Regions from separate parts of the Duganella sp. CY15W genome, predicted to be linked through region 2. Evidence: riboswitches for the same ligand, from Rfam matches in the RefSeq annotation. Region 2 holds a riboswitch; the other holds the start of a gene.

Region 1 (7,432 bases), on a different contig from region 2:
CTGTCGATTGCCTTGTCGCTGCTGGTGACGATGGCGGTGCGTAACGCCATGCTCAAAGAAGTGCGCGAGATCGGTGCGGCGGCGGTGGATCTGGCCGAGGGCAACCTGACCGTCCGCCAGCGCGTGTATGGCCGTGATGAAATCGCCGAAACCTCGCGCGCGCTCGACACCAGCATCCGTAATCTGAACACCACGCTGAAAACCATCCTGGCGTCGGCGCAGTCGATTGACCATGCCTCGCGCGAGATCGCCCAGGGCAACTCGGTGCTGACGCGCCGCACCCGCACGCAAGCTGGTTCGCTGGAGGACGCTGATGCAGCGATGCAGCTGATGAGCGGTCAGCTGGCGCAGACCGCATCGCATGCCGAACTGGCGGGCCAGCTGGCACACTGCGCCAACAGCTTCGCTGCGCGTGGCGGCAGCGTGGTGCAGCGGCTGGTGGTGACCATGGCATCGATACGCGGCAGTTCGCGTCGGGTGGTGGAAGTCGTCGGCGTGATCGATGGCCTGGCGGTGCAGACGCATATGCTGGCCCTGAGCGCGGCGGTGGAAGCGGCGCGCGCGGGGGAACATGGCCATGGACTTGCCGTGGTCGCGGGCGAAGTGCGCTCGCTGGCGCAACGTTCGGCGTCGGCAGCGCAGGAGATCAAGGCGTTGATGAGCGAGTCGGCGGTGGCTATCGATAGCGGCACGCGCTCGGTGGAGGAGGCGGGCGACAATATGGCGGAAATCGTGGCCACCGTGCGGCAGGTGGGCGAGATCATCGGTCAGATCGGCGCAAGCAGCGGCGAGCAGACGCAAGGTGTGCTGGGCATGCAGCAGGCCATCGTCAGCATGGACCAGATCACCCAGCAGAACCTGGCGCTGGTCCAGCAAGCCGCCGCCGCCGCGAGCAGCCTGCAACGGCAGGCCGCTTATCTGTCCGAAGCCGTCGCCATCTTCAAACTGGACGAAGGCGCCGAGCCGCCCGACACCAGCCGCCCCGCCGGCAGTCCCCGCGTGGTGCGCCTGCGGCTGGCCTCCGTGCGTACCTAAGCGGTGGCAGCGCGCCAGCGGTCGCCGGTTTTCTGGATGTAGTGGGCGTAGAAGTAACCCCATGGCATGGCGAGCGGGATGATGATGGCGACCGAGCATTCGATCAAGGTGCCCATGGTGGCTTCATCCATGGTGCCGCTTTGCCACGCGGGCAGGGCGACGATCAGCAGCCAGATGGTTTTCCAGGTCAGTTCCCACATCAGCACCGGCAGCATTTGCAGCGGGTAGCGGATGCCGATGACGCACAGCAGACTAAAGGCCGCCAGCATGCATTTGACCACGCCTTGCGACAGGCCCCACGGCTCGGCGTGATGCAGCACGCTTGGCCATACCACCAGCGCCAGACCCAGCGCGATAATCAGATAGACAGCTCTCAGCGAATACAGGCGAAACAGCGATACGTGTGGCATGGTCAGGCTCCTCTGGTTGATGTTTATATTATTCGACTTCTTTCAGGACTTTCTCGATGCTGGCCACACGGGCCTTGAGGTCTGCCAGTGCGGCTGCGGTTTCTGCTTGCGCGGCGACGGCTTTCTCCGCCAGTTCGCGGTAGGATTCCTCGTTGTCGTAGCGGATGCGCGCCTGCTTCATGGCGGCCAGGTAGCGCATGCCGAAGATCAGCAGCACGGTCGCCAGCGGCAGGCCGATCGTCAAAAGGTAGATATGTTCAGACATGATGACCTTCAGTTCTCAGAGTTGTTAGACAGGGTTTTCGCTGCCGCCGCGATCATCTCCGGGGTCAGCTCGATGCCGAAATCGGCCACTTCAAAGTAATTCAGCGCCTTGCCGTCGTCCGACAGCTCCATCTGACTCGTGACCAGGCCAGCCTCCTCCAGCTTCTGCAAATGCAGGTGCAGCAAGGGACGGCTCAGATTCAGCTCACGGGCCAGCTGGCTGACGTAGTTGCGGCCACCCGTGGACAGCGCCGCCACCACCCGCAAGCGGTGTGGGTTCGACAGCGCCGCCAGCGTCGCCAGCAATCGATCACCAGTGAGATGTTTTGATTTCATGTGTAAAGAATATCTGACAGGTGTAAGCGAGTCAAACACTTTTTGATAAAAATAAAATAAAAAAAACCCGGCACATGGCCGGGCTTTGGGGCTAGTGGAGGCTAGCTTATTCGTAGTCGCTCATCGGCGCGCAGCCGCAGAACAGGTTACGGTCGCCGTAGACGTTGTCCGCACGGCCGACTGGCGGCCAGTACTTTTGCTTGCGCAGCGATGGCACCGGGTAGGCCGCCACTTCACGCGAGTACTTGCGGTCCCAGACATCGGCAGTCAGCACTTCCGCAGTGTGCGGTGCGAACTTGAGCGGGTTATCCAGCTTGTCGAATTCGCCGCTTTCCACTTTGGCGATCTCGCCGCGAATCGCGATCATGGCGTCGATGAAGCGGTCCATCTCGACCTTCGATTCCGACTCGGTCGGCTCGATCATCAGCGTGCCCGGTACCGGGAACGACATGGTCGGTGCGTGGAAGCCGAAGTCCATCAGGCGCTTGGCCACGTCTTCGTTCGAGATGCCGGTGACATCCTGCAGCGGACGCAGGTCGATGATGCACTCGTGCGCCACCAGGCCATCGTGGCCCGCGTACAGCACAGGGAAGTGCGGCGACAGGCGGCGCGCGATGTAGTTGGCGTTCAGGATTGCGGTTTCGGTTGCTGCGGTCAGGCCTTCCGCGCCCATCATGGCAATGTACATCCACGAGATAGGCAGGATCGACGCCGAGCCGTATGGTGCGGCCGATACCGAACCGATGCCGGCGTCGTCGCGGATATAGCCGGTCGAACGCTGGTTCGGCAGGAACTTGGCCAAGTGCGCGCCAACGCCGATCGGACCAACGCCTGGACCGCCGCCGCCGTGCGGGATGCAGAAGGTTTTGTGCAGGTTCAGGTGCGAGACGTCGCCGCCGAACGCGCCCGGTGCAGCTACGCCGACCAGTGCATTCATGTTGGCTCCGTCAACGTAGACCTGGCCGCCGTGGCTGTGGATGATCTCGCACAGTTCACGGATGCCTTCTTCGAACACGCCGTGGGTCGAAGGGTAGGTGACCATGACGCAGGCCAGGTTCTTCGAGTGCTGTTCCGCCTTGGCTTTCAGGTCCGCCAGGTCCACGTTGCCGTTGGCGTCGCAGGCGGTAACCACCACCTGCATGCCAACCATCGAAGCCGATGCCGGATTGGTGCCGTGCGCCGACGATGGAATCAGGCAGATGTTGCGGTGGCCTTCGCCACGCGACTGGTGGTAAGCCTGGATCACCAGCAGGCCGGCGTATTCGCCTTGCGAACCAGCGTTAGGCTGCAGGGAAATGGCGGCGTAGCCGGTGACAGCGCACAGCATCTCTTCCAGCGAGGAGATCATCTCGCGGTAGCCCACGGTTTGCGCTTCCGGCGCGAACGGGTGGATGGTCGAGAATTCCGGCCAGGTGACTGGAATCATTTCGCTGGTGGCGTTCAGCTTCATGGTGCACGAACCCAGCGGGATCATGGTGCGGTCCAGCGCCAGGTCCTTGTCGGCCAGCGAGCGCAGGTAGCGCAGCATCTCGGTTTCCGAGTGGTAGCGGTTGAATACCGGGTGGCTCAGGTACGCGGAAGTACGGGCCAGCGCATCCGGGAACGAACGCTCGACAGCAGCTTCCACGGTGTCGAAGTCCGGGCCGTGGGCAGGGCCGCCGACCGGGTGCGAGAACACGGTCCACAGCAGCGCGATGTCTTCGCGGGTGGTGGTTTCGTCCAGCGATACGCCGACGTGGGTGGCGTCGATCACGCGCAGGTTGACGCCATGCGAGTGGGCCGATGCGTGCAGCTGTTCGGCGTTTTTCACCGACACGGTCAGGGTATCGAACCAGCTGTCGTTGGTGATGGTATAGCCCAGGGTCTTCAGGTTCGACGCCAGCACGCCGGTCAGGCGGTGCACGCGCTTGGCGATCTGCTGCAGGCCTTTCGGGCCGTGGTAGACGGCATACATCGACGCCATCACTGCCAGCAGTACCTGTGCGGTGCAGATATTGGAGGTGGCTTTTTCGCGGCGGATGTGCTGCTCGCGGGTTTGCAGGGCCAGGCGGTAAGCCTTGTTGCCTTGCGCGTCGATGGTCACGCCTACCAGGCGGCCTGGCATCGAGCGTTTGAATTCGTCGCGGGTCGCCATGTAGCCGGCGTGCGGGCCGCCAAAGCCCAGCGGTACGCCGAAGCGTTGCGAGTTACCGACCACCACGTCCGCACCCCATTCGCCCGGTGGCGTCAGCATGGTCAGCGCCAGCAGGTCGGCGGCGGCAACCACCATCGCGCCCTTGGCCTTGATGGCTTCCACGTCGGCCTTGTAGTCGCGCACATTGCCGTTCACACCTGGATATTGCAGCAGCACGCCGAAGCAGTCGCCCACCGCAGCCAGTTCGGCCGGATGGAATACCTTGACGTCGATTTCCAGCGGCTTGGCGCGGGTCTGCACCACTTCCAGGGTCTGTGGCAGCACGTCGTCGGCAACGTAGAACACGTTCGATTTCGATTTGCTCACGCGCTGGATCAGCGTCATGGCTTCCGCAGCAGCGGTGCCTTCGTCCAGCATCGACGCGTTGGCGATGCCCATGCCGGTCAGGTCGGTGATGGTCTGCTGGAAGTTCAGGATGGCTTCCAGTCGGCCTTGCGAGATCTCTGGCTGGTACGGGGTGTACGCGGTGTACCAGGCCGGGTTTTCAAAAATGTTACGCAGGACGACGTTAGGCGTCAGCGTGTTGTAGTAGCCCTGGCCGATCAGCGACTTGAGCACCTTGTTTTTCGACGCGATTTTTTTCAGCTTGTTCAGCGCTTCGTTTTCCGGCATCGGCTGCGCGTAAGCGCCCAGCGGCAGGTCGGCCTTGTTGCGGATATTGGCAGGCACGATGGCGTCGATCAGGGCTGCGCGCGTGGCGTAGCCGAGTACCGACAGCATTTCCTGCTGTTCGGCGGCGTCAGGGCCGATGTGACGGGCGATGAAGGCGTCGCGCGCTTCGAGTTGGGTCAGGCTGGTGCGGGTCATGATTTGTCAGGGCTAACGAGAGAGGGGAAAACAAAAAAGGCCAGCGCAAGGCTGGCCTGGTGGCGTGGATTAGCCGCCGATGTTGTTGCCGTAGGCAGCTGCGTCCAGCAGGCCGTTGATCGCGGCAGCATCGGCTGGCTTGATCTTGAACAGCCAGTTGGCGTAAGCGTCTTCGTTGATCGATTCCGGTGCGTCGACCACGGCGTCGTTCACGGCCACGACTTCGCCTGCGATTGGCGCGTAGATGTCGCTGGCGGCTTTGACCGATTCCACGACAGCGGCGTCGTCGCCGGCGGCGTAGGTGGTGCCGACTTTTGGCAGCTCGACGAAGACGATATCGCCCAGTGCGTCCTGCGCGTACTCGGTGATGCCAACGGTGACAGTGCCGTCGGCTTCAGCGCGTACCCACTCGTGGGATTCGGTGTACTTCAGGTCTGCAGGAATGTTCATGTAAGGCTCCAAGGATCGAGAGGTGAAATATGTTGATTTATACGGCCAGGATTTTGCCGTTGCGTACGAACGGCAATTTAACCACAGACGCGGCCAGTTTCTTGTCGCGGATTTCGACGTGGACGGTGTCGCCGACGTTGACGCCATTCGGCACGCGCGCCAGCGCAATCGCCTGCTGCATGGTCGGGCTGAAGGTGCCGCTGGTGATTTCGCCGGTGGCGTCGGTGCCCGCCACCACCACTTTCTGGTGGGCGCGCAGCACGCCGCCTTTTTCGCGCAGGATCAGGCCCACGAACTGGGCGTTCTGGCCCATGGCTTGCAGGGCTGCCTTGCCGATGAAGTCGCGCTCGGAGACCAGGTCGATGGTCCATGCCAGGCCGGCGTCCAGCGGGTTCACGGTTTCGTCCATGTCCTGGCCGTACAGGTTCATGCCGGCTTCCAGGCGCAGCGTGTCGCGCGCGCCCAGGCCTGCCGGTTTGACGCCGGCGGCGACCAGCGCGTTCCACAGGTGCTCGGCCTGTTCAGCGGCGACGCCGATTTCGAAACCATCTTCACCGGTATAGCCGGTGCGGGCGATCATCGCTTCGCCGAAGGTGGCGCTCTGTGCGAAGGCCACGTTGAACGGCTTCATGTCCGCCGTGCCTTCTTTCGATTCAGGGATCACTTGCCATACCTTGGCGCGGGCGTTAGGGCCTTGCACGGCGATCAGCGCCATGGCATTGTCGCCGTCGCGGCGCTGGGTGATGGTCAGGCCGCTGCCGGTGGCCTGGTTATGCGCCTGCATCCAGGCCACGTCTTTTTCTGCGGTGCCGGCGTTGACCACCAGGCGGAACCAGCTCTCGTTGATGAAGTAGACGATCAGGTCATCGATCACGAAGCCTTGTGGGTTCAGCATGCAGGAGTAGAGCGCCTTGCCCGATACCTGCAGCTTGTCGACGTTGTTGGCCAGCAGGCCGCGCAGGAAGGTGCGCACATTGTCGCCCTTGATGTCGACCACGCACATATGGGCCACGTCGAACATGCCGACGTCGGTACGCACGGCGTTGTGCTCTTCGATTTGGGAACCGTAGTTGACTGGCATATCCCAGCCGCCGAAATCGACCATGCGGGCGCCGGCAGCGCGGTGTGCGTTATTGAGGGGAGTAGCTTTGAGCGTCATGGTACGGTCCAAACGAAAAGGGGTTAACAGGGAATGACGATGATTCCATCATGTTGCAACCCCTCTGTCCTTGGTACCTGAGAGATAGCGGAACGGGGGATGTCCTCGTTTTCCGCACGCCCCTTCGGTGGATTGCTGCTGCAATCTCTCTCCAGAGTTTGAGCCACGTTTTTTATGGCCCCTTGACCGGTCCTTTTGCCTGAGAGTTTTTGGGTAGTGCCCCTTCGGCGGCAACGCTGGTTTGCCCTCTCCCGATCAAGACTCGAGAATATATGCCAGAAGGGCATGAAAGTCAATCTTGGCGCCTTGCGCACGAATGAAGCGGGGAAAACGGTAAAAACGACAATTTGCTAGAATTAATCACACTAATTGAGAGCCCACCGATGAGCCAAGACCAAACTACTTACGAGGGACATGCGTGGTTCACGTTGTCCGGTGATGTGAACAGCGACATGGTGCGCCGCGTGTTTGACGCGGTTGCCGACATGAGCGAAGACCGTATCACGACCGCCCATATCCTGATCCAGTCCAACGGCGGCTATGTCAGCGATGGCATCTGCCTGTACAACTACCTGAGCAAGCTGCCGATCAAGATCGTCACCTACAACGCCGGCGCCGTGGCGTCGATTGCCGTGATCCTGTTCCTGGCCGGGGCCGAGCGCTATGCCAGCGACACCGCGCGCTTCATGGTGCACAAGTCGCATGCCAGCGCGCCGCATGGCGCCCGTCCTGACGCGCTGCGCATTATCGTGGAAGGCCTGCAGGCCGACGATGCGC
Region 2 (7,432 bases):
CCAATGGCCGCTGGACCGCCGCCTCCTTCATGCTCGACAAGCTGGATGTGGAGAAGGGCCGCGCGTTGCGCATCGCCCTGCCGTTCCAGCCGCAGAAGGTGCGCGTCTACTATCGCACCGCACCGTCGGCCGCCGCGCTGCAGTGGATGGCACCGGAGCAGACCATGTCCGGCAAGCGTCCGTTCATGTTTAGCCAGTCGGAAGAAATCAATGCCCGCTCGTGGGCGCCGGTGCAGGATACGCCTGCCGTGCGCTTCACCTATAGCGCCCGCATCGATGCGCCGGCCGGTCTGCGCGTGGTGATGAGCGCGGAGAACGACCAGAAAGCCACCGGCGCCGGCGGCTGGAAATTCAAGATGACGCAGCCGATTCCATCGTACCTGCTGGCCATCGCGATCGGTGAGATCGAAGTGCGCAACCTGGGTCCGCGCTCCGCCGTGTATGCGGAAGCACCGCGCATCGAAGCCGCCGCCTACGAGCTGGCCGACACCGAGAAAATGATCGCCGCAGCGGAAAGCCTGTACGGCCCATATCGCTGGGACCGATACGACATGATCGTGCTGCCGCCATCGTTCCCGTATGGCGGCATGGAGAACCCGCGCCTGACCTTCCTCACGCCGACCATGATTGCGGGCGACCGCAGCCTGGTGGACCTGATCGCGCATGAACTGGCGCACTCGTGGTCCGGCAACCTGGTGACCAACGCGTCGTGGAAGTATATGTGGCTCAACGAAGGCTTCACCACCTACGTCACCACGCGCATCGTTGAAAAACTGTACGGCGAAGAAGTGGCGGAGATGAACCTGCAAGTGGAACAGGAAGAGGCGCTGGCATCGCTGGCCACCATTCCATCCGCCAAGCAGGTACTGGCGACGCGCGGTCCGGACACCGATCCGTCGGCCTACTCCGATGGCGGCCTGATTTATCCGAAAGGCGCATGGTTCCTGCGTACGCTGGAGCAGCGCGCCGGCCGTGACGTCTTCGATCCATTCCTGCGCGGCTGGTTCGACCAGCATGCCTTCAAGTCGGCCACCACCGAAGAATTCGTGGACTACCTGAAGAAAAATCTGCTGGACGCGCATCCGGAATACATGGCGCAGGCAGAACTCGACGAGTGGCTGTATGCGCCGGGCATTCCCACCAATGCCAAACGCGCCGCCTCGCCACGCCTGGCGGCACTGGATGCCCAGCGCACCGCATGGCTCAAAGGCGAACTGCCGACGGCGGAGCTGAACGGCAAAAGCTGGATCGCGCTGGAGTGGATGCACTTCCTGAACGACATCGACGGCAAGACCACTGCCGCGCAGATGCAGGAGCTGGATCAGGCCTTCGGTCTGGCCAAGAGCGGCAACAACGAAATCGCTTACCGCTTCTATCTGTCGTCGGTGAAGGCGGGCTACAACGTGCGTGAGCCGCTCAACAAATTCCTGATGAGCGTCGGCCGTCAGCGCTTCGTGGTGCCGCTGTACACCGCGCTGCTGAAAAACCCGGCCGATAAAGACTGGGCAAAGTCGGTCTACGTCAAAGCCCGTACCCACTACCATCCGATCACTCAAGCTGCTGTCGACAAGGCATTTAAAAAATAATGAAGATCTCGCGTACCTTTGCAGCCAGCGTTCTGACGCTGGCTGTGCTGGGCGCGGTAGCTGGCACGCCCGTATGGGCGGCGCCGGCTGCTGCTGCCGTTCCTGCTTTTAATCTCGATGCGGACGTCAACCGCGCACTGAAAACTTTCGATGTGCCAGGCATGGCCATCGCCATCGTCAAGGATGGCAAGGTGGTCGTGGCCAAAGGCTACGGCGTGCGCAAGCTGGGTGAGGCGGCGCCGGTGGACGGCAAGACCCTGTTTGAAATCGCCTCCAACTCCAAGGCGTTTACCGCCGCCGGTCTGGCAATGCTGGTTGATGAAGGCAAGATCGCCTGGGACGATCCCGTCACCAAACACCTGCCGGGCTTCCAGATGTACGACTCCTACGTCACCGGCCAGATGACCGTGCGCGACCTGCTGGTGCACCGCAGCGGCCTGGGGCTGGGCGCGGGCGATTTGCTGTGGTGGCCGAGCACGCAATTCAGCACCGACGAGATTATCTCCAAACTCCGTTACATCAAGCCGGCGACTAGCTTCCGCGCCAGCTATGCGTATGACAATCTGCTGTACATCGTGGCCGGCAAGATCATCGCCGAGAAGGCAGGCAAGCCGTGGGGCGAAGCGATGCAGGAGCGCATCCTGACGCCGCTGGGCATGACCGGCACCAGGACCAGCGTGGCCGACATGCTGGCCACCAGCGACTACTCTGCACCGCACAGCAAAATCAACGACAAGATCGCTGTCGTGAAGCCGATGCCGGTGCCGAATGCGGTGGGCGCGGTCGGCATCAACACCAATGCCGAAGACATCGCACGCTGGATGACGGTGCTGCTCAACAGCGGCAAGATGGACAACGGCCAGCAACTGTTCAGCGTCAAGCAGGCCGGCGAGATGTGGAGCGAGCAGACGCCGATGCGTATTCGCGAACCCAAGCCGGCGCTGGCGGCCACCAAGCCGAACTTCTACGCCTACGGCCTGGGCTTCCAGCTGCGCGACTACAAGGGCCGCAAGCTCGCCATGCACGGCGGCGCGCTGCAAGGCTTCTATTCGACGGTGCTGATGGTGCCGGAAGAGAAGCTGGGCATCGCCATTCTGACCAATGCGGAAAACAGCCCGGCCATGGCCTCGCTGTACTACCGCATCCTGGACCAGTACCTGAAAGTGCCGCCGTCCGACTGGATCAAGCTGTATGCGGACCAGGAGGCCGCCATGCACAAGGAAGAGCTGGAGCGCCAGGGCAAGGAAACCACGGCGCGCGCGGCCGCTTCCCAGCCCTCGCTGCCGCTGGCTTCCTACGATGGCGAATATGAGGACGCGTGGTATGGAAAAATCAGCATCCGCGAAGAAGGCGGCAAGCATGTGATGCGATTCGAGCGGACACCGGACCTGACCGGCGAACTCGAACACTTCCAGCACGACAGCTTCATCGTGCGCTGGAAGGAGCGCAACTTCAACGCCGACGCCTACGTGACGTTTGCGCTGAATCCGGACGGCAGTATCGAGCGCATGAAGATGGCGCCGATTTCCACCGAAACCGACTTCAGCTACGACTTCCGCGACCTGAACTTTACGCCAGTCAAAGCGGTCGAGAAGAAGTAACTCAGGCCGCGCTTTCCACGCGGTTGCGGCCTTTGCGTTTGGCGCGGTATAGCGCCAGGTCGGCCGCGTGCAGCAGATCATCCAGCGCGATCTGCGGGCCGGCGGCGCTGGCGACGCCAAAGCTGGCGGTCACGCGCAGGATGTGGCCGTCGGCCAGCGTCAGTGGTTCGCTGGCGATCGCGCTGCGCAAACGCTCCGCTAGCGCGCACGCCTGTTCCTGTGTGCAGTGCGCTGGCATCACCACAAATTCTTCGCCGCCGTGACGCGCCAGGATTTCGCCATCGCGCAGTTCTTCACGCACCACCGAGGCGACGCGGATCAGCACCTGGTCGCCCGTCTCGTGACCATGCGAATCGTTGACGGACTTGAAGTGGTCGATATCAAACAGCACCACGGCCAGCGTCTCGTTGCGCCCGCGCGCGCGGCGCAGCCGTTGCGTGCTGGCCGTGGTGAAAGCGCGGCGGTTGAGCAAACCGGTCAGGTAGTCGGTATCGGCGCGGCGGCGCAGCTCATCGATGAGGTGCTGGCGTTCCAGCTCCAGTTGCTGGCGTTCGATGCTGTTGGTGCGCAGCGTGGACAGGGCGCGCAGCATGTCGCCGATTTCGTCGGCGCGCTGCGAGCCGCTGGAGTCGCGCGAGTAGTCGCCGTTACCGAGGCGGATCACGGCGCGCGTGGCGCGCAGCAGCGGCACGATGACGCGGCGGCGCACTATCAACAGCAGCAGCGTCAGCGCCAGCAGGATCGCCACGCCGGATGAACACACAATCAGCAGCTCGGTGCGCGCATGTTCGTGATCGCTCTGGGCCTGCGTTTGCGCCTCCTGCAGCAGTTCATCGCGCAGCGACAGGATCGGTGTCATGGTCGGCACGTAGCGCTGTGCAAACTGGCCGGTGTCCATGCCGTAGTCGCGTCCCGTGCGACTGGCTGCTTCAATCCCCGCCACCAGTCCCAGGCCGGTACCGAAATAGATTTCATCGACGCGCGCCGTGACCGTGTTGAATCCGGCCGGATTGCCGCCATCCTCGCCCAGCGCCTGGATCTGCTGGCGCAACTGCGCCAGGCGGCCGCGCAGCATTTCCAGCTGCTCGTGCTCGGCGGGGACCAGCGCCTGGCGCTTGGCCAGCGGCACGGTCAGCACGGAGCCAAGCCGGCCCGCATATTCGCGCAGCTCGACGGCGTAGCGTGTTTTAATCAGCGTGCGCGAGATGCGCGGATAGGCGCGCTCGGACGCCAGCGTGTAGCCGCCGACAGCGTCGAGTGCCAGCGGCACCAGTGCGAACATCCGGCCAATGGCGTTTTTCAGCAGTTCCGGCGTGCGCTCGGCCGGTGCTGCGGACGCCAGCGTGTCCACCGTGTTGCGCGCCTCGGCCAGCGCCTGGTACAGGCTCGCCATCTCGACCGGATGCTGGGTGCCGAAATCGTTTTGCAGCTCGCGCTCGAGTTGGATCAGCGCGAGGTCGGTGGCGGCGCGCGCACGCGTCAGGCGGTCACGCCGGGCGGGATCAGCGGGCTGCCTGTCGCCCAGCAACGCGTTGACGGGGCCGCGTTCGAACGAGAGTTTTTCTGCCGCGATCATGGCGCGCTGTGTCAGGCGCAGCGCTTGCAGGCCGGCGCTGGTGTCGTCGTAATGCAGCCACGCTTCTCGCGTGATATGGCCCAGCATGCCGAGGACCAGCAACGCCAGCACGGCGGTGGACAGTGTCAGCAAGCGGGAAATTTTCATGAAAATGGATGAAGCAGTTTACAAGTAAACAATATGCCACAAAGCGGGGCCGAGCGGGGCGGGAATGCGGCACGGGCGACGGCAAATGGTACAATGCCGCCCTTGCGTCGCTGGCTTTGTCTGAGCAGGATGCAAAGCTTGAACGATTACTACCGAGGGAAACGAATGTCTATGCAACGAGTTATGCTGCGCGCCAAGCTGCACCGTGTGACGGTGACGCAGGCGGATCTGAATTATGAAGGTTCGTGCGGTATCGACCTGGACCTGCTGGAAGCGGCTGATATCTGGCCAAACGAAAAAATCGAACTGTATAACGTGAACAACGGCGAACGCTTCGCCACCTACGCGATTCCTGGCCTGCGCGGCACCGGCGAAATCTCGCTGAACGGCGCAGCGGCACGCAAGGCGCAGCTGGGCGACCTGCTCATCATCTGCACCTACGCGCCGATGACCGAAGCGCAGATCGCCGACTACAAACCGAAACTGGTTTTCGTCGACGCGCAAAACAAGATCACCAGCGTCAAGCAGTAAGCTGCAAGACCAAGTCGGCCCTGTGCCGAATTCTGGTCGGGAGAGACCACCATGGATGGTGGCGCCGAAGGAGCAACCGCCCCGGAAACTCTCAGGCAAAAGGACCGACCAGACCACTGTACTCTGAAGAGCCGCCGGCTTCGTCAGCCGGCGCACCGCAGGAGCAAGCGGCGCCATGCTAACGCTATGGCGCGGCGAATCTCTCAGGTTCCAAACAGAGGGGGCGTACCACTCGCATGGTGCGCTTGGTACTCCCACCCCTGACTGTTGATGGAGCCTGCTTCATGAATCAACCTGCACTGCACACGATTGCCGTCCTTGGCGGCGGCATCACCGGCGTGACCACCGCTTACGCCCTGGCGCGGCGCGGCTTTGCCGTCACCGTGTTTGAACGCCACCGCTACCCGGCGATGGAGACGTCGTTTGCCAACGGCGGCCAGCTGTCCGCCTCCAATGCCGAAGTCTGGACCCATCCTTCCACCATCGCCAAAGGCCTGAAGTGGATGCTGCGCAGCGATGCGCCGCTGCTGCTCAATCCTCGCCCGACCTGGCACAAGCTGTCCTGGTTTGCGGAGTTCATCGCCAGCATTCCCCACTACGAAGACAACACCATCGCCACCGCGAAGCTGGCGATCGCCGCGCGCCGCCATCTGTTCGACTGGGCGGAAGAGGAGGGCGTGGAGTTCGACCTGAAACAGCAAGGCATCCTGCACATCTACCGTAATCAGGCGGGCTTCGAGCACGCCGGCCGCGTGTCCGGGCTGCTGGCGGCGGGCGGTTTGCCGCGCCGCGCGGTCACACCCGATGAGATGCGCGCCATCGAGCCGGCGCTGCAAGGCAGCTACTACGGCGGTTACTACACCGAGAGCGATGCCACCGGCGACATCCACAAGTACACCAACGGCCTGGCCGCAGCGGCCGAGCGGCGCGGTGTGCGCTTTGTATGGGGCGCGGAAATCGGCAGCGTGGAAACCGACGGCCGCGTGGCCACGGTGCGCGTCGATCAGGATGGCCGCGAGGACCGCCAGTGCTTCGATGGCGTGGTGGTGTGCGGTGGCGTCGGCAGCCGCGCGCTGGCGGCGCAGCTGGGCGACAGGGTTAACGTTTATCCGGTGAAGGGCTATTCGATCACGGTGCAGCTGCAGGATGACGCCAGCCGCGCCGCTGCGCCGACGGTCAGCCTGCTGGACGATGAGACCAAGCTGGTGACCAGCCGCCTGGGAGCGGACCGTTTTCGCGTTGCCGGTACGGCGGAGTTCAATGGCATCAACCGCGATATCCGCGCGGACCGCATCCAGCCGCTGGTCGATTGGGTGCAGCAGTGCTTCCCGGGCGTGAGCACGCGCCAGGCGGTGCCATGGGCTGGCTTGCGGCCGATGATGCCGGACATGATGCCGCGTGTGGGAAGGGGCAAGCGGCCTAATGTGTTTTACAACACCGGTCACGGCCACCTGGGCTGGACGCTGTGCGCGGCCACCGCCGACCTGATTGCCGGTGTGGTGGAGAGCCAACACTAAGCTGGCTTGCCGCACAAGAAAAAGACGCCTCTGAACTGAATCTCGGGCGTCTTTTATTTATTTGCTACCGTCGATGCGCAGCAACTGCGACATGTACTGCGGCGTGATGCCAAGGAAGGATGCCACCACCTTTTGCGAGATGCGCTGCTCCAGGCCCGGATACTCGCGGCGGAACGCATTCAGGCGGCCCTGCGCCGGCGAGGCGTTCAGGTACAGGCGGCGGCTCTGGTCCATGATGCTGCACTGTGCTGCCGCCAGGTAGTAGTCGCGCAGATGGCTGTTGGCCTGATACAGCGCGCTCACTTGCGACCAGTCCAGGCGATAGCCATGGATGGCGGTTTCCGCCACCACAAAATTCAGCGCCGGATGCGATTCGCGCGAACGCAGCAAATCGTCGTGCGCGGCCACCGGTTCGCCGTCGGTCTGGAAGTGCAGCGTCACTTCGTTGCCCGCCTCGGTAATGAAGCCGGTACG

The links. Region 2 has a riboswitch for glycine ahead of GTP58_RS11395 (D-amino acid dehydrogenase). Riboswitches for the same ligand answer to the same signal wherever they lie in the genome.
Region 1: linked by a shared signal. The riboswitch ahead of gcvT (glycine cleavage system aminomethyltransferase GcvT) and the one ahead of GTP58_RS11395 (D-amino acid dehydrogenase) in region 2 are both predicted to bind glycine.

What each region holds. Positions count from the first base shown of each region.
Region 1 covers NZ_WWCQ01000001.1:1,270,902-1,278,333, forward strand. The annotation lists gene GTP58_RS06015 (methyl-accepting chemotaxis protein) at 1-1,035, shown strand, start outside; gene GTP58_RS06020 (hypothetical protein) at 1,032-1,445, opposite strand; gene GTP58_RS06025 (hypothetical protein) at 1,474-1,710, opposite strand; gene GTP58_RS06030 (helix-turn-helix domain-containing protein) at 1,719-2,045, opposite strand; gene gcvP (aminomethyl-transferring glycine dehydrogenase) at 2,152-5,046, opposite strand; gene gcvH (glycine cleavage system protein GcvH) at 5,116-5,496, opposite strand; gene gcvT (glycine cleavage system aminomethyltransferase GcvT) at 5,534-6,655, opposite strand; glycine riboswitch at 6,710-6,820, opposite strand; glycine riboswitch at 6,833-6,919, opposite strand; gene GTP58_RS06050 (ATP-dependent Clp protease proteolytic subunit) at 7,039-7,432, shown strand, end outside.
Region 2 covers NZ_WWCQ01000002.1:405,388-412,819, reverse strand. The annotation lists gene GTP58_RS11415 (M1 family metallopeptidase) at 1-1,586, shown strand, start outside; gene GTP58_RS11410 (serine hydrolase) at 1,586-3,187, shown strand; gene GTP58_RS11405 (diguanylate cyclase) at 3,189-4,910, opposite strand; gene panD (aspartate 1-decarboxylase) at 5,082-5,441, shown strand; glycine riboswitch at 5,469-5,558, shown strand; gene GTP58_RS11395 (D-amino acid dehydrogenase) at 5,741-6,958, shown strand; gene GTP58_RS11390 (Crp/Fnr family transcriptional regulator) at 7,016-7,432, opposite strand, start outside.